Linked DNA regions of Streptomyces venezuelae. The protein of the gene in region 1 binds, or shares a complex with, the protein of each later gene. Links are inferred from orthologs where the notes say so. Each region holds a gene or a part of one and is shown on either strand. Other genes may lie near its edges.

Region 1 (8,198 bases):
GCATGGGGTGGCGGTTGTTTCGCTCGCGGGTGTGACTGATGGCTCGTTTTCTGCGCACCCGAAGACGGGGTGGTGGTACGGGGGCGCCCGAGGGGTGAGGCGGAGGGCCCGGCTAGGCTCCGGCCTCATGGACGTACTCATCCATCTCTTCGTCGGCCTGCACATCATCGGCATCGCCTCGCTCCTGGGCGGCTTCCTGACCCAGATGAAGCAGATGGGCCAGGGCACCGCACGCTTCAGCCCCGCGATGCTGCACGGCGCGCTGACCATGCTCGTCACCGGTGTGGCCCTGGTGGGCCTCAACCAGGCGGACGACCACACGGTCAACAACGTCAAGATCGGCATCAAGCTGGCCGTGCTGATCGTGATCCTCGCGCTGGTCTACGTGAAGCGCGACGAGGAGAAGGTCGACAAGGGCATGTTCGGTGCGGTCGGCCTGCTGACCACGGCGAACATCTTCATCGCGGTGCTGTGGACCTGAGCTGGAGCTGAGTCGGACGTCAGGCGGGCCCGAGTCGGACCTGCGTTTTCCGGCCTCTACGCGCGCGTGGCCCGCATCCGGGAAGGATGCGGGCCACGCGCGCGTAGAGGGGTGCCGCCTCGTCAGGCCGGGCGGACCACGCTGTGGATCGGCATGTAGTAGATCGACTCGACGCGGACGTTCGCGCCCGGCTTCGGGGCGTGGATCATCTTGCCGTCGCCGATGTAGATCCCGACGTGACTGATGTCGTCGTAGAAGAACACCAGGTCACCCGGTTTCGCGTCGGCGGTCTTCACCGTCGTGCCGACTTTCACCTGGTCCCACGTGGTGCGCGGCAGCGAGATCCCCGCGGCCTTCCAGGCGTCCTGCGTGAGCCCGGAGCAGTCGTACGAGTCGGGGCCGGTGGCGCCCCAGACGTACGGCTTGCCGATCTGGGCCTCCGCGAAGTCGATGACCTTCGCGGCCTTGGTGGCGTAGCTGCCGTCGGAGCTTCCTGAGCCAGAACCGGAACCCGAACCGGAACCTGAGCCGGTGTCGGAGCCCGAGCCCGAGCCGGAGTCCTGGCCGCCCTCGCGCTCCTTCTCCCGCTGGGCCGCCTCCTCCGCCTTGCGCTTGCGCTCCGCCTCCGCGGCCTGCTCGCGCGCCAGCTTCTCGGCCTTGCGCTTGGCCTCCTGCTTCTTCTTCCGCTCGATCGCCGCGAGCCGCGCCTTCTCCTCGGCGGTCAGCTTCGAAAGGAGCTCGCGCGCGTCCCCCAGCTTCTTCTGGACGGCCTTCTTGCTCGTCCTGAGCTCGTCCCGCGAGTCGGTCAGCGTCTCCAGGCTCTTCGCGGCCCTCGTGCGCTGCTTCGTCGCCGACGCCTGCTCCGTCAGGTAGGCGTCGACGGCCTTCTTCTGCCGCGTGGTCAGCCGGTCCGCCAGGTGGTTCTGGTCGAAGTAGCCCTGCGGGTCGTCGGCGAGCATCATCGTGGCCGTCTCGGAGACGGCGCCGGTGCGGTACTGCGCCGCGGCGAACGAGCCCAGCTCCTGGCGTGCGTCGTTCAGCTTGTCCGTGCGCTTCGCCACGTCGTCGAGGAGCCGGTCGACCTTCTTGCGCTGCTTCTCCGTGCGCTCCTTGGCCGAGTTGTACTTCTGGGTGGCGACACCCGCCTGCCGGTAGAGCTCGTCGACCTTCTTCTGCACCTCTTCGAGGCTGGGCTCTTCGAGACTGGGCTTGGCCGGTGCCGAGGGTGCCGTGGGCGCTGCCTGCGCGCTCTGCGACAGGAGGGCGACGGAGGTGAGGGCTGCCGTCGTGATGCCGATGGCGGGGGCCGTACGAATGCCGGCCGCGCGGTTCCGCGGCTTGCGGTGCGACGCCAAGGAGGCGACTCCTTCCGTAGACCGCCTACCGGGTTAGCTGTCGGGTTCGGGCGGATGGTTCGGAAGGCTGCCCTACGGTCCCGTACTTCGTACGGGACCGATTCACCCCAAGTTTTCGGTGGGTCCCCGGCTCCGAACACGTCGGACTCGGCGGAGGCCGCCCGTTCCCGGCGGGGTTCGCCGGTGGGGGGACGAGTGGCCCGCCGGGCACGCTAGCCAACGCGTGTGGTGCCTGTGAAGGTTGATGTTCGATATGCCCGATACATTTTCGTTACTTTGCGCGGGCGTGCGCGGCGTGCGAGCGGCCATGGCGGAGTGTGATCGCCCGCAGGCAAGGTGTGACGCGGCCGGTGTGTCCGTGTGACGTCGACCGGTGTGTCCGGAACCCGCAGCGGGTTGTCAGTGGGGCCGCCTAGACTCGGGAGGCGATGAGCAGCCTCTTTGATGACAGCTTCCTGGCGGACCTGCAGCCCTCCCGGGCCGCGGACGAAGCGCCCCCGCCGCCGCCCGAGGACAGCGCTCCGGAGCCCATTCCGGACGACCTGTTCGACGGGAAGTTCGACGCGCCCATGACCCGGGACTCGCACTACCGCGACGGTGCCCCGCGCCCGGTCATCGACCCGGCGACGCTCCTCGACGGGCTGAACGAGAACCAGCGCGCGGCCGTCGTGCACGCGGGCTCCCCGCTGCTCATCGTCGCCGGCGCCGGGTCCGGCAAGACCCGCGTGCTGACCCACCGCATCGCGTACCTGCTCGCCGAGCGCGGCGTGCACCCCGGCCAGATCCTCGCGATCACCTTCACGAACAAGGCCGCGGGCGAGATGAAGGAGCGCGTCGAGCAGCTCGTGGGCCCCCGGGCGAACGCGATGTGGGTGTCGACCTTCCACAGCGCCTGCGTCCGCATCCTCCGCCGTGAGTACAAGAAGCTGGGCTTCACGTCCTCCTTCTCGATCTACGACGCCGCCGACTCCAAGCGCCTCATGGCCCTGGTCTGCCGCGACCTGGACCTCGACCCGAAGAAGTTCCCGCCGAAGTCGTTCAGCGCCAAGATCTCGAACCTGAAGAACGAGCTGATCGACGAAGAGGACTTCGCAGGTCAGGCCGCCGACGGCTTCGAGAAGACCCTCGCCCAGGCCTACGCCATGTACCAGTCGCGCCTCCGCGAGGCGAACGCGCTGGACTTCGACGACCTGATCATGACGACCGTCCACCTCCTGCGCGCCTTCCCGGACGTCGCCGAGCACTACAGGCGCCGTTTCCGGCACGTCATGGTCGACGAGTACCAGGACACGAACCACGCGCAGTACGCCCTGGTGCGCGAGCTGGTCGGACCCTCCGGAGGCGAGGGGGACGACCCCGCCGAGCTGTGCGTGGTGGGCGACGCCGACCAGTCCATCTACGCCTTCCGCGGCGCCACGATCCGCAACATCCTCCAGTTCGAGGAGGACTACACGGACGCGACGACGATCCTCCTGGAGCAGAACTACCGCTCCACCCAGACGATCCTGACCGCCGCCAACGCGGTCATCGAGCGGAACGAGAGCCGCCGCCCCAAGAACCTGTGGACCAACCAGGGCGAGGGCGCGCGCATCACCGGATACGTCGCCGACACCGAGCACGACGAGGCACAGTTCGTCGCCGACGAGATCGACCGCCTCACCGACGCGGGCGACGCGAAGGCCGGCGACGTGGCGATCTTCTACCGGACGAACGCCCAGTCCCGTGTCTTCGAAGAGATCTTCATCCGCGTCGGCCTGCCCTACAAGGTGGTCGGCGGCGTCCGCTTCTACGAGCGCAAGGAGGTCCGCGATGTGCTGGCCTACCTGCGCGTTCTCGCCAATCCCGAGGACGCGGTGCCGCTGCGCCGCATCCTGAACGTACCGAAGCGGGGCATCGGCGACCGCGCCGAAGCCATGATCGACGCGCTCGCGCAGCGCGAGAAGATCTCCTTCCCGCAGGCGCTCCGCCGCGTCGACGAGGCGTACGGAATGGCGGCCCGCTCCACCAACGCCGTCAAGCGCTTCAACACGCTGATGGAGGAGCTGCGGACCGTCGTCGAGTCGGGCGCGGGCCCGGCCGTCGTCCTGGAGGCCGTGCTCGAACGGACCGGCTACCTGGCCGAGCTGCAGGCCTCGACCGACCCGCAGGACGAGACCCGCATCGAGAACCTCCAGGAGCTCGCCGCCGTGGCGCTGGAGTTCGAGCAGGACAACAACCAGGCCACTGACACCGACCAGGCCGCGGACAACGCGCAGGGCGGGGCGGACGCAGGCGAGGGCGAGGGTGGCGACGCCGGTGAAGGCACCGCGGCCCCCGGCACGCTCTCGGACTTCCTGGAGCGCGTCGCCCTGGTCGCCGACTCCGACCAGATCCCCGACGAGGAGGACGACGGCTCCGGGGTCATCACGCTGATGACCCTGCACACCGCCAAGGGCCTCGAATTTCCCGTCGTGTTCCTGACCGGCATGGAGGACGGCGTCTTCCCGCACATGCGCTCCCTCGGCCAGGTCAAGGAGCTGGAGGAGGAGCGTCGCCTCGCATACGTGGGCATCACCCGCGCGCGTGAACGGCTCTATTTGACGCGTTCGTCCATGCGCAGCGCCTGGGGCACGCCGTCGTACAACCCGCCGTCGCGCTTCCTCGAGGAGATCCCGGACACGCACCTGGACTGGAAGCGGACCGGTTCGGTCGGCGCGTCGGCCTCGTCGGGGCCCGCCGCGGGCATCGCCTCGTCGCTGTCCTCGTCGCGCTCGCGTTCCGGCGGCGCACAGGGCTTCGCCACGCGCCGCGCGTCGGAGAAGCCGGTCGTGTCGCTGGCCGTCGGCGACCGCGTCACGCACGACCAGTTCGGTCTCGGGACCGTGGTCGGCGTGAAGGGGACGGGCGCGAACGCCGAGGCGACGGTGGACTTCGGAGAGCCCAAGCCGAAGCGCCTCCTGCTGCGGTACGCGCCGGTGGAGAAGCTCTAACGCCCTGGTCGGCGGCCGGAGTTACGTTACGTCGGGTCGAGGCCGTGGCTGCGGAGCCACGGCAGCGGGTCGATCGCCGAGCCGCCGGCGGGGCGCACCTCGAAGTGCAGGTGCGGTCCTGTGGAGTTGCCGGAGTTCCCGGAGAAGGCGATGGTCTCGCCCGCCTTCACGGGGCCGCTGGAGATCTTGTGCGTGGAGAGGTGGCAGTACCACGTCTCCGTGCCGTCCTTCGCGGTGACGATCGCCATGTTGCCGTAGGCGCTGTTCCACTTGGTCGAGACGGTGCCGTCGGTCGCGGCGAGGACCTCGGTGCCGTACGACACCGGGAAGTCGATGCCGGAGTGCGCGGACATCCAGTTGACGCCCGCCTGGCCGAACTGCGCGCTGAGGCCGTGCTGTTTCACGGGCAGGGCGAACTTGGGACGCAGTCGCTCCTTGCGCGCGGCCTCCGCCGCCGCCTTCTTCTGGGCGGCCACCTTCTCGGCCTTGAGGTCGATGCGCTCCTGCGTGCGGCTGGCGCGGTCCGCGAAGTCGCCCGCGTCCGCGGAGAGGTTCGCCAGCTGCGTGTCCAGCTTGTTGTTGGCGGCGGAGGGCTGCACGGACGTGGCGTCCGGAGCCGATGCCGTCGTCGTCGAGTCCTTCGCGTCGTCCCCGCCGAAGTTCCCCACGGACGCGGCCGCCACTCCGGCGACCCCCATCACGCAGGCCGAGGGCACCGCGACGGTGAAGAGCGCGGAACGCTTGGCGGGGGTACGGCGACGGGTCCTCGAGCGGCCGCCCGCCGCGGGCCCGCCGTTCCTCCCGCGGGAGGAACGGGGCGCGGAACCGGTGGAGTCGGCCGACTCGGTGTCCGGGGACTCGTACGCGGCGTCGCCGTCGGTCTCGTACGCCTGGGCCGCGTCGTGCGGGACGGGGGCGCCGAGCAAGTCGGGTGCGTCGTGCGCCTGGTGCGACTCGGGGGTGTCGTCGGCCGAGTTCCACGCCGTCGCGTCGAACGCACCGGTGTCGAAGGTCTGCGTGTCCCACTGGCCGGTCTGCGGGCCGTCCTGCGGGTCCTGGTGCCAGGCGGCGGTGTCCCACTGGCCCGTGGAGTCCGGGCTGTGCTGTGCGGGGATGTCGGCGACCTGCTGGTATCCGCCGGTCGACCACATCGAGGCGGTGTCGTAGCTGCCGTCGTAGGTGGCGGCGTAGTACTGCTCCGCGTACGCGTCGTAAGTGGCCGTCTGCTGCGGGCCCGTTGTGGTCGCCCACTGGCCGGTGTCGTGCCCGTTGCCCGGCATGTCGCCGAAGAGGGGGTCGACCGCGAACGTTCCGGTGTCGAAGGTGCCGGTGTCGAAACTGCCGGTGGAATAGGTGTCGTGGCCGTAGCCGTTGTGCTGGGCACTCTGTTCGTCGTACGTCGCGTAGTGCGCGTAGTCGGCGCCGGGTGCCGAGGACGGGGGCATTGAGCTCCCCGACGGGTGACGGTCGTTCACCAACTTCTCTTTCGCCTCGGCAGCAGGGGCAGAGCAGTGCGGCGACTGTACCCGGCGGTATACGGGCGCGACAATCTTCCCCAGGTTTCGTGCTCGCAGGAAACGGGCATTCGGCCGCCTTTCGGCGGTCTGCGAACAGGACCTTGGCTTTGCGTTCGAGATCCGTTCGATAGTTGAGGCCGGTCAGGCGACCGTCAGACCGCCCGGTGCGCCCTTGGCGTCGGCCCCCGGGTTCGCCAGGTCGAGGGCCTGACGGATTCCGTTCGCGACTGCGGGGTGCACCGGCAGCGCCAGGTGCCCGATGCCGGTGACACGGACGTTCTGCGCGGTCAGGTCGGGGTGGTCGACGCAGGCCGTCTCCAGCGGGTCCATGATCTGGTCCAGGTCGCTCCAGAAGCTCACGAACTGCGTGCGGCAGCCCGGCGCCGGTTCCTTGAGCTCCTCGATCACGTCGGAGCCCGGACGCATCTGCCGGACGATCGGGTGCGCGTTGGCGAGCGGCACCACGCGGGTGCCCGCGTGCGGCGTGCCGAGGGTGACCAGGGTGCGGATCCGGGCGTCGCCGCCCCGCCGCTGCGCGTAGTAACGGGCTATCAACCCGCCGAGACTGTGACCGACGACGTCGACCCGGGCGTGTCCCGTGCGCTCGCAGAGCTCCTCTATGTGGCGGCCGAGCAGTTCGGCGGCGCCCCTGATGTCGCAGGTCAGCGGGGAGTAGTTGAGGGACTCCACGCGGCGCCCGCCGTGCTGCGACAGGGTGCGGCGGAGCAGTACGAACACGGAGCGGTTGTCGATGAAGCCGTGCAGGAGCAGGACCGGAGGCCTGTCGTCCGACGGCAGGCGGGGTGCGCCCGGCGGCGGCTGGACGGGCGTCACCCTGCGTTCCTGGGCGATGCCGGAGGGATAGAGCAGGAGGTGGCCCGCGAGGATCGTCAACTCCAGGGCCGTCGCCTTCAGGAGGGCCAAGGAGAGACCGGCCATCTTGGACGGGAGCGCGGGGAGCGGGAGAAGAGTCTGCAGCGCGGGGAGGGGCGGGCGCGAGGGCAGTGGGGCGAGACCGAGGATTCTCGGCAGCAGTGAGCCGAGTGGGCGAAAGGGGCGGGCCCCGGTGAACGGCATCGTCGACCTCCCGATTGGCGCACGGAAGGACGCCTCTGTCCCCCGTGTGCCCTAGGGGGAGTCGTGGCCGAGGAGACGGCAGGTGCGATGGCTGTCCGGGCCACTCTTCCTTGGCGGCCCCGTGCCCCCGTTGCATCGCCGATGTGCGGTGTCACCACGCCGTGCGGCTGCCGGCGCGGTGGCCCGGCGTCTCGTTGCGGCTCCCCTCGCGCCTGATCCGGATGCGGAGCGTGAACCCCTCGGTTGTGGACGGCGCGCAGCGAACGTGTCCCACGTGTGATTTCCCCCTCGCTCTCCACCGTGAAACTGCCGCTTGCGCGATGCTGGGGATAACGTTCGTTCACTTCCCCGGCCGGTGCGGTGCGGGGTATCCGTGCCGGGACAGGCTGTTGTCGGTACGGACATCGGTACATGGAGGCAGTGATGGGTGTGGCAGCCGGGCCGATCCGCGTGGTCGTCGCGAAGCCGGGGCTCGACGGGCACGATCGCGGGGCCAAGGTGATCGCACGGGCGTTGCGTGACGCCGGTATGGAGGTCATCTACACCGGGCTGCACCAGACGCCCGAGCAGGTGGTGGACACCGCGATCCAGGAGGACGCCGACGCGATCGGTCTCTCCATCCTGTCCGGGGCGCACAACACACTGTTCGCGCGCGTGCTGGAGCTGCTGAAGGAGCGGGACGCGGAGGACATCAAGGTGTTCGGCGGCGGCATCATCCCCGAGGCGGACATCGCGCCGCTCAAGGAGAAGGGCGTCGCGGAGATCTTCACGCCCGGCGCCACCACCACGTCGATCGTGG
Region 2 (8,016 bases), 3.1 Mb from region 1 along the record:
CGCGGCGAACCGTGCCTGCAGCGTCGCCAGCGAGCCCGCGCCGTAGGCCGCCATGCCGAGCAGCAGCAGCGGGAAGCTCTCGGCGACCGAGGCGAGCACGACGAGTCCCGCGCCCAGCGCGCCGATCACATAGGCGAGGACGAGTCCTGCGCGGCGTCCGCGCGCGTTCATCAGTGCGGCGAGCGGCAGCGAGAGGACGGCCGTGCCCGCAACGGAGGCCGTCGGCGCGAGGCCGGACAGCGCCTCCGTCCCGCTCACGTCGGCGGCCAGCATCGGGGCCAGGGCGATGCCGATCGGCACCCCCAGACCTCCCAGGATCTGACTGGCGATCAGTACCGCGTTCGTGCGGCGCCGCAGGGCGGCGAGCGCCTCCGGGCCGGGTATGTCAGGGGCGTCGACGGTCGAAGTCACTGACGCAGTCTGCCAGGGCGTTCGCACGCCCGAAACAGAGAACCGTCGGCCAGGCCGCGGTCAGAACAGTGGCTGGGGAAGCACCCCTTCCAGGGCGAGCAGCTGCCGTTTGGTCTCCAGACCGCCCCCGAAACCCCCGATCCCGCCGTCGCTCTCCACCACACGGTGGCACGGCACCACGACCGGCAGCGGATTGGCGCCCATGGCGAGTCCCACGGCCTGGGCCGCGCCCGGACTGCCGACGCGGCGGGCGAGGTCCCCATAGCCCACCACCGCGCCGTACGGCACGCCGGTCGCGAGTTCGCGCAGCACCTGCCGGTTGAAGCCCGTGACCAGGGACCAGTCGAGCGGCAGCTCGAAGTCGTGCCGCTCGCCCGCGAAGTACTCCCCGAGCCGGCGTATCGCCTCGGCGAGCAGCGGTGAGTCCGGCGCGAGGACCGGCTCGGCGCCCAGGCGGGAGCCGAGCCGGTCCAGGGTCTTCTCGCGCACGGCCTCCGTGGCGTGGAAACCCACGGTGACCAGTCCCTCGCCGGTCGCGGCGAGCAGCAGCGGTCCGATGTCGCTGTCGACGACGGTCCACACGGCGGCCGTACGCCGGTCCTGCGCAGTGGCGTTCATGACGACACCGTACGACCGCCCACTGACAACGCCGTCAGTCGCCGACGGGCGGCGCGGTCAGTCGTCGCGCAGTGCCTCGCGCACGACGTCCGGCGTGTTGGTGATGATCCCGTCCACGCCGAAGCCCGCGGCCCGCTTGGCGTTCGCGGCGTCGTTCACGGTCCACGTGAAGATCTCCAGCGGCTTGCCGTGCGGGCCCTTGAGGGCGTGGATCGCGGAGACGTACGCGGCCGAGATGGTCGTGTGCGACGAGTTGATCTGGTCGGCGAAGCGTGCGTAGGCGGGCAGCTCGGCGACCGAGGGAGTGCCGAGGAAACCGGTCTTCACGTCGGGCCGCAGCTTGTGCACCGTCTTCACACTGTCCGCGCTGAAGCTCTGGATGACCAGCTTGCTCTTCACATGGTGCTTGTCGAGCCAGCCCTCGTTGCGCAGGATCCGCAGGCCCTGCTTCTCGATGCCGGGGTACAGCTCGGGCTTCTTGAACTCGAAGACCAGCTTCTGGTGGTTGTGCGAGACCCGCCGCATGTACTGCTTGAGGGTCGGCACGCGCTGACCCGCGTACTTCTCGCTGAACCAGCTGCCCGCGTCGAGCCTGGCTATCTCGGCCGCCGTGAAGTCCTTGACCTTCCAGGGGGCGCGGTCGGGGTAGAGCTCCTCGACGTTCGTCGTCCGCTTCAGGGTGTCGTCGTGCATGATCACCAGCTCGCCGTCCTTGGTGCGCTGGACGTCGTTCTCGACCCAGCGGAACCCCATGTCGCGGGCCTTGTCGATGGCCGCGAAGGTGTTCTCCGGGGCGTAGGCGGACGCGCCGCGGTGGGCGACGACCAGCGGCTGGTCGTGCCGGACGGTGCTCGGCGCCGGGGTCTGCGCGGTGGCGGTGGCGGTGGGGAGGACGAGTGCACCGGCTCCCAGGAGGGCAGCGGTGGTGGCGGCAGCACGTGCGTACACGGGTACTCCTCGCGTCGTGTGATCGCGGACCGCTTGAGAGTGACAGTCCACGGCCAACGGGAGACAGGTGCAGGATGGCCACAGGTTGAACGGAGTCGTCAAAGACAAGGAACCCGCGCGTGGGGATGGCGATTCTTTGCCGGAAAATCGTTCTTACGTTCCGGGCTGAGCTTTACTCTCAGCCTCAGCCGACGGTCTTTCAGATGGCCGCCGGACGGGGGTGCATGGGGCGTATTCAGGGCATTTGGTCACACCAGGCGGAAGGGCTACCGGGCATGCAGGGCACGGTCGACGGGTTCAGCTACGGAGTCGTCACACCGGTGGTGGCCTACCTCATGGCGTGCCTGGGAGGGGCGCTCGGACTGCGCTGCACGACCAGATCGCTCCTCGTGGAGCACTCCTGGCGACCCGGCTGGCTGGCACTCGGCGCGGCCGCGATCGGCTCCGGGATCTGGACCATGCACTTCGTGGCGATGATGGGCTTCACCGTGGAGGAGGCCCCGATCCACTACGACAAGGCGCTGACCTTCGCGAGCCTCGCCGTCGCCATCGTCATGGTCGGCATCGGGATCTTCATCGTCGGCTACCGCGGCGCGACGGGCACCGCTCTCTTCACCGGCGGGACGATCACGGGGCTTGGCGTCGCCACGATGCACTACCTGGGAATGGCCGGTATGCGTCTTCGCGGGACGCTGGAGTACAACACCCTGACCGTCGCCGCGTCCGTGGTCATCGCCATGGTCGCCGCGACCGCCGCGCTCTGGGCGGCCGGACAGGTCAGGGGAATCCTGTGGAGCCTCGGCGCCAGCCTCGTCATGGGGCTGGCCGTGAGCGGCATGCACTACATGGGCATGGCGGGCCTCAGCGTCCATCTGCACGGTTCGGGCGCCGCCCCGCCCGGCGACTCGCCCGCCGAGATCCTCGCGCCCATGATGATCGGCCCCCTCGCCTTCCTGCTCCTCGCGGGCGTCATCGTGATGTTCGACCCGCTCATGGTGATGGGCGGCCAGGCCGACGTCAGGAACCCCGCGAACGGCAACCGCACCCGGCAGGCCTACCCGGTCCCGCGCTCGGGCGACCGCCACGTGCCCGTCTCCCGCCGCAGGACCCGGCCCCGCTCCCGCACCCGCCCCGGCTCCAGGACCCCGCAGAACTGGTGAGCCCGGCCGCGCCCCGCGGCACCGAATCGGGGCGCCGCCCGTCAGCCGGTCCCGCCCCGTTGTCAGTGCGGAGTCGTACGGTTGATTCCATGCGGCCCGTATCCAAGATCGAACGCACGGTGGCACCTTTCGAGGTCGTCAGTCCGTACCAGCCCAGCGGCGACCAGCCGACCGCCATCGCCGACCTCGAGCGGCGCATCCGCGCAGGTGAGAAGGATGTCGTCCTGCTCGGCGCGACCGGCACCGGCAAGTCCGCCACCACCGCGTGGATGATCGAGAAGCTCCAGCGCCCCACCCTCGTGATGGCGCCGAACAAGACACTGGCCGCCCAGCTGGCGAACGAGTTCCGCGAGCTCCTGCCGAACAACGCCGTCGAGTACTTCGTCTCGTACTACGACTACTACCAGCCCGAGGCGTACGTCCCGCAGTCGGACACGTACATCGAGAAGGACTCCTCGATCAACGAGGAGGTGGAGCGCCTGCGCCACTCCGCCACGAACTCGCTGCTGACCCGCCGCGACGTGGTCGTGGTCGCCTCCGTCTCCTGCATCTACGGCCTCGGCACCCCGCAGGAGTACGTGGACCGCATGGTCCCCCTCAAGGTCGGCGAGGAGATCGACCGCGACCAGCTCCTGCGCCGCTTCGTCGACATCCAGTACACGCGCAACGACCTGGCGTTCACCCGCGGCACCTTCCGCGTCCGCGGCGACACCATCGAGATCTTCCCGGTCTACGAAGAGCTGGCCGTGCGCATCGAGATGTTCGGCGACGAGATCGAGGCGCTCTCCACCCTGCACCCGCTCACCGGCGAGGTCATCAGCGACGACGACCACCTGTACGTCTTCCCGGCGTCGCACTACGTAGCGGGTCCCGAGCGCCTGGAGAAGGCGGTCACCGGCATCGAGAAGGAGCTCACCGAGCGCCTCGCCGAGCTGGAGAAGCAGGGCAAGATGCTGGAGGCCCAGCGCCTGCGCATGCGCACGACGTACGACCTGGAGATGCTCCGCCAGATCGGCTCCTGCTCCGGCGTCGAGAACTACTCGATGCACTTCGACGACCGCGCCCCGGGCACCGCCCCCAACACCCTCCTGGACTACTTCCCGGAGGACTTCCTCCTGGTCCTCGACGAGTCGCACGTCACGGTCCCGCAGATCGGCGCGATGTACGAGGGCGACGCCTCCCGCAAGCGCACCCTCGTCGACCACGGCTTCCGGCTGCCCTCGGCCCTGGACAACCGCCCCCTGAAGTGGGAGGAGTTCCTCGGCCGCATCGGGCAGACGGTCTACCTCTCGGCGACCCCGGGGAAGTACGAGCTCTCGCGCGGCGACGGCTTCGTCGAGCAGATCATCCGCCCCACCGGCCTCGTCGACCCCGAAGTCGTCGTCAAGCCCACCGAGGGCCAGATCGACGACCTCGTGCACGAGATCCGCACGCGCGTCGAGAAGGACGAGCGCGTCCTGGTCACCACGCTCACCAAGAAGATGGCCGAGGACCTCACGGACTACTTCCTGGAGCTCGGCATCCAGGTCCGCTACCTCCACAGCGACGTCGACACCCTGCGCCGCGTGGAGCTCCTGCGCGAACTGCGGGCGGGGGAGTACGACGTCCTGGTCGGCATCAACCTCCTCCGCGAGGGACTCGACCTCCCCGAGGTCTCCCTCGTGGCGATCCTCGACGCCGACAAGGAGGGCTTCCTGCGCTCCGGCACCTCCCTGATCCAGACCATCGGCCGCGCGGCGCGCAACGTCTCGGGCCAGGTCCACATGTACGCGGACAAGATCACCCCGGCGATGGAGAAGGCCATCGACGAGACCAACCGGCGCCGGGAGAAGCAGATCGCGTACAACAAGGAGAAGGGCATCGACCCGCAGCCCCTCCGCAAGAAGATCAACGACATCGTGTCGCAGATCGCCCGCGAGGAAGTCGACACCGAGCAGCTCCTCGGCTCCGACTACCGCAAGGCGAAGGCCGGCAAGGCCCCCGTGCCCTCGCTCGGCGGCGACGCGGCCAAGGCCGGCAAGGCCGCCGCGCCCGCCAAGGGCAAGGCGAAGGGCAAGAAGGGCGCGGACACCGTCCCGACGAACCGCCCCGCCGCCGAACTGGCCGAGCAGATCGACGAGATGACCGAGCGCATGCGCGCGGCCGCCGCCGACCTGCAGTTCGAGATCGCGGCCCGGCTGCGCGACGAGGTGTCGGAGATGAAGAAGGAGCTGCGGCAGATGCGGGAGGCGGGCCAGGCCTGAGGCCGGCGTGAGGCTGTGACGGCAGGGCCCGGAGAGCACGCCTGGGGCGCGGGAAACGGCGTACTGCCCGGTCTGTTGCAAAGCCGCCACAAAGTACGGCCCGGACTGCTGCTTCGCAGGTCGGAGTGCATAAGGTGCTGGGCAACCGCAAGAGGCGGTTGCCCAGGCAGTTCGAGAGGGGACAGCGCGTGACGGTCAACATGACCAAGGGTCAGGCCATCAGCCTGCAGAAGGACGACGGGGGCGCCCTGACCGCGGTGCGCATGGGACTGGGGTGGCAGGCGGCTCCGCGCCGCGGTCTGTTCGGCTCGCGGACCCGTGAGGTCGATCTGGATGCCTCGGCGGTGCTGTTCGCCGACAAGCAGCCGGTGGACGTCGTGTTCTTCCGCCACCTGGTCAGCGACGACGGCTCCGTGCGGCACACCGGCGACAACCTCGTGGGCGGCGTCGGCGCGGGCGGGGACGATGAGGCGATCCTCGTCGACCTCCAGCGGATCCCCGTCCACATCGACCAGATCGTCTTCACGGTGAACTCGTTCACCGGTCAGACCTTCCAGGAGGTGCAGAACGCGTTCTGCCGCCTCGTCGACGAGACCAACGGCCAGGAGCTCGCGCGCTACACCCTGGACGGCGGCGGCCAGTACACCGCGCAGATCATGGCGAAGGTCCACCGCTCGGGCGCCGGCTGGCAGATGACCGCCATCGGCACCCCGGCCAACGGCCGTACCTTCCAGGACCTGATGCCGTCGATCCTGCCGCACCTGTAAAGCACCACGAGCACCACAAGCACCATCCGTACGTACAAGGGGGAACGAACGCGATGACGGCCGAGCTGGTGCGGGGGCAGAACCACCCGCTTCCCGGGACCCGCCTGGAGATCCGCGTGTCGGCAGGCCGGCCCGTCGTCGCGGGCGCCACGCTCGGCGACGAACGGGGCCGGGTCCACGGCGTGGAATGGGTGGCCCACCCCGGCTCGCCCAACCTGCCGGGCCTTGAGGTGTCCAAGCAGGCGGCCGCCGACCACCGCCTCGCCGTCGACCTCGGCGCGCTCCAGGACACCGTCCACCGCGTCAGCGTCCTGCTCGCGCTGCCCGTCGGCGTCGAGGGCCCGGCCACGTTCCGCGCCCTCGCCGCCCCCTTCGTCGCGGTCACCGGACTCGACGGCACCGAGATCGCCAGCTACACCATCACCGACCTGGACGCCGAGTCCGCCGTCGTCGCCCTGGAGCTCTACCGCCGCCAGGGCGCCTGGAAGGTCCGCGCCGTCGGTCAGGGATACGCGGGCGGCCTCGCCGACATGCTCATCGACCAAGGCCTGTCCGAGGCCCGCGAGCTGGCCGCCGCGATCAACGAAGCGGTCGCCAAGGGCCTGGCCCGTTCCGTGGCCGCCCCGCCGCCCCGCCCCGCCGACGGCACCCGGGTGCGCACCGCGTCCCAGGGCCAGGACGGCCACCCCGCCCCGCAGCCCGACGGCCACCCCGACGTCGGGCAGAGCCGCCCCCCGCGACAGCCCGGCGACGACACGCCCCTCGCCCCCGCCGACCAGCCGAGCGGCGGGCCCGTCAACTACGCGCACCCGAGGCGCCAGACCACCGCGCCCCCGCCGCCCGCGCCCACCGTGCCCCCGGCCCGCCCCGGCGAGCACGCCCAGCCGGTCGCGGGCGACGCCACCGGCTGGTCCATGGAGGAGCGGCTCTACAACCAGGTGTGGGGCATGTTCGAGGACCTGGCCCGCACCACGGCGGCGTACCGCAGCGCTGTCGACTTCGCCGACTCCCGCATGGAGCAGGAGCTCGACAAGGTCCTCTCCGACCCGCGCGGCCGCATCGGCGGCGCCGGTGACGCCGCACGCGAGAGCGCCCGCGCCAAGCACGCCGACCTCGTCGCCCGGGCCAGGGCCGCCCTCGACCGCGACCTCGCCCAGCTCGCCGCCGAGGCCGAGGTGGTCGAGCCCGCCCTGCCCCCGGCGTACGCGTCGTGGAGCAGCCCCGCCTGGCACGCCTACCGCGCGCCGATGGAGATCCCCATGGCGCTGCGCCTCGGCGACCTCCATCTGCCCGAGCGCGTCGACCTGCGCATCCCGATGCTCGTCCGGCTGCCGCTTGAGCGCGGCCTGTGGATCGACAGCGGCAAAGCCCTCACCAACGCCTTCACCGACCCCGCCGAGCTGCGCAGGCTGGCCATGGACACCGCCGTCGCGCACGCGGCGCGGCTCCTCGCGGCGTATCCGGCGGGCGAGTTCCAGGTGCACGTCATCGACGCGGCGGGCGCCGCCGCGTCCTCGCTCGCGCCGCTCGTGGACGCCGGTGTGCTCGCCGGGCCCCCGGCCACCGGGGCGGCCGGTGTCGCGGACGTCCTCGGCGGGCTCACCCAGCGCGTGGACCTGGTCCAGATGGCCGTCCGCGGGGGCGCCGCCGACGCGCTGCCGCCGGATCTGGACATCGCCGAGCAGCTCCTGATCGTCAACGACTTCCCGCACGGCTTTGACGACCGGGCCGTGACGCAGCTGCGCTACCTCGCGGACGAGGGGCCGGCCGTCGGCGTCCACCTCATGATGGTCGCCGACCGCGAGGACGCCGCGGCGTACGGCCCGCTGCTCGACCCGCTGTGGCGTGCGCTGCTGCGGCTGACGCCGG

The links.
Region 2: the proteins of pcrA (region 1) and uvrB are in contact, whole or in part, in a crystal structure (PDB 7EGT), measured with the Thermus thermophilus proteins. The link is inferred for Streptomyces venezuelae from one-to-one orthologs. Residues at the interface, in WP_096412145.1 of Thermus thermophilus: His654, Arg656, Phe657, Gln666, Asp668, Glu669, Lys680, Arg681, Leu682, Ser683, Lys685, Tyr686, Ala687; in WP_096411307.1 of Thermus thermophilus: Glu23, Leu25, Arg26, Asp27, Gly28, Glu29, Arg30, Phe31, Arg55, Glu326, Asp327, Phe328, Glu379, Ser382, Gln383, His398, Gly400, Arg401.

What each region holds. Positions count from the first base shown.
Region 1 is NZ_CP029191.1:4,918,838-4,927,035, forward strand. What follows is about bases 1,942-5,034. They hold pcrA (DNA helicase PcrA), read left to right. Parts: upstream 1,942-2,264; coding sequence 2,265-4,805; downstream 4,806-5,034. Other genes in these bases: DEJ49_RS22455 (M23 family metallopeptidase), read right to left, coding at 4,832-5,034. Outside these bases: DEJ49_RS22440 (hypothetical protein), read left to right, coding at 128-481; DEJ49_RS22445 (C40 family peptidase), read right to left, coding at 604-1,836; more of DEJ49_RS22455, read right to left, coding at 5,035-6,250; DEJ49_RS22460 (esterase/lipase family protein), read right to left, coding at 6,464-7,261; DEJ49_RS22465 (cobalamin B12-binding domain-containing protein), read left to right, coding at 7,823-8,198. UniProt on the Escherichia coli protein: A helicase with DNA-dependent ATPase activity. Unwinds DNA duplexes with 3'-5' polarity. Translocates on single-stranded DNA with 3'-5' polarity. Initiates unwinding more efficiently from a nicked substrate than double-stranded DNA.
Region 2 is NZ_CP029191.1:1,834,704-1,842,719, reverse strand. Bases 2,893-5,803 are described here. They hold uvrB (excinuclease ABC subunit UvrB), read left to right. Parts: upstream 2,893-3,226; coding sequence 3,227-5,380; downstream 5,381-5,803. Other genes in these bases: DEJ49_RS08215 (TerD family protein), read left to right, coding at 5,569-5,803; DEJ49_RS08225 (MHYT domain-containing protein), read left to right, coding at 2,893-3,137. In the rest of the region: DEJ49_RS08240 (MFS transporter), read right to left, coding at 1-411; DEJ49_RS08235 (methylated-DNA--[protein]-cysteine S-methyltransferase), read right to left, coding at 472-1,029; DEJ49_RS08230 (glycerophosphodiester phosphodiesterase family protein), read right to left, coding at 1,087-1,977; more of DEJ49_RS08225, read left to right, coding at 2,253-2,892; more of DEJ49_RS08215, read left to right, coding at 5,804-6,147; DEJ49_RS08210 (TerD family protein), read left to right, coding at 6,201-8,016. UniProt on the Escherichia coli protein: The UvrABC repair system catalyzes the recognition and processing of DNA lesions. A damage recognition complex composed of 2 UvrA and 2 UvrB subunits scans DNA for abnormalities.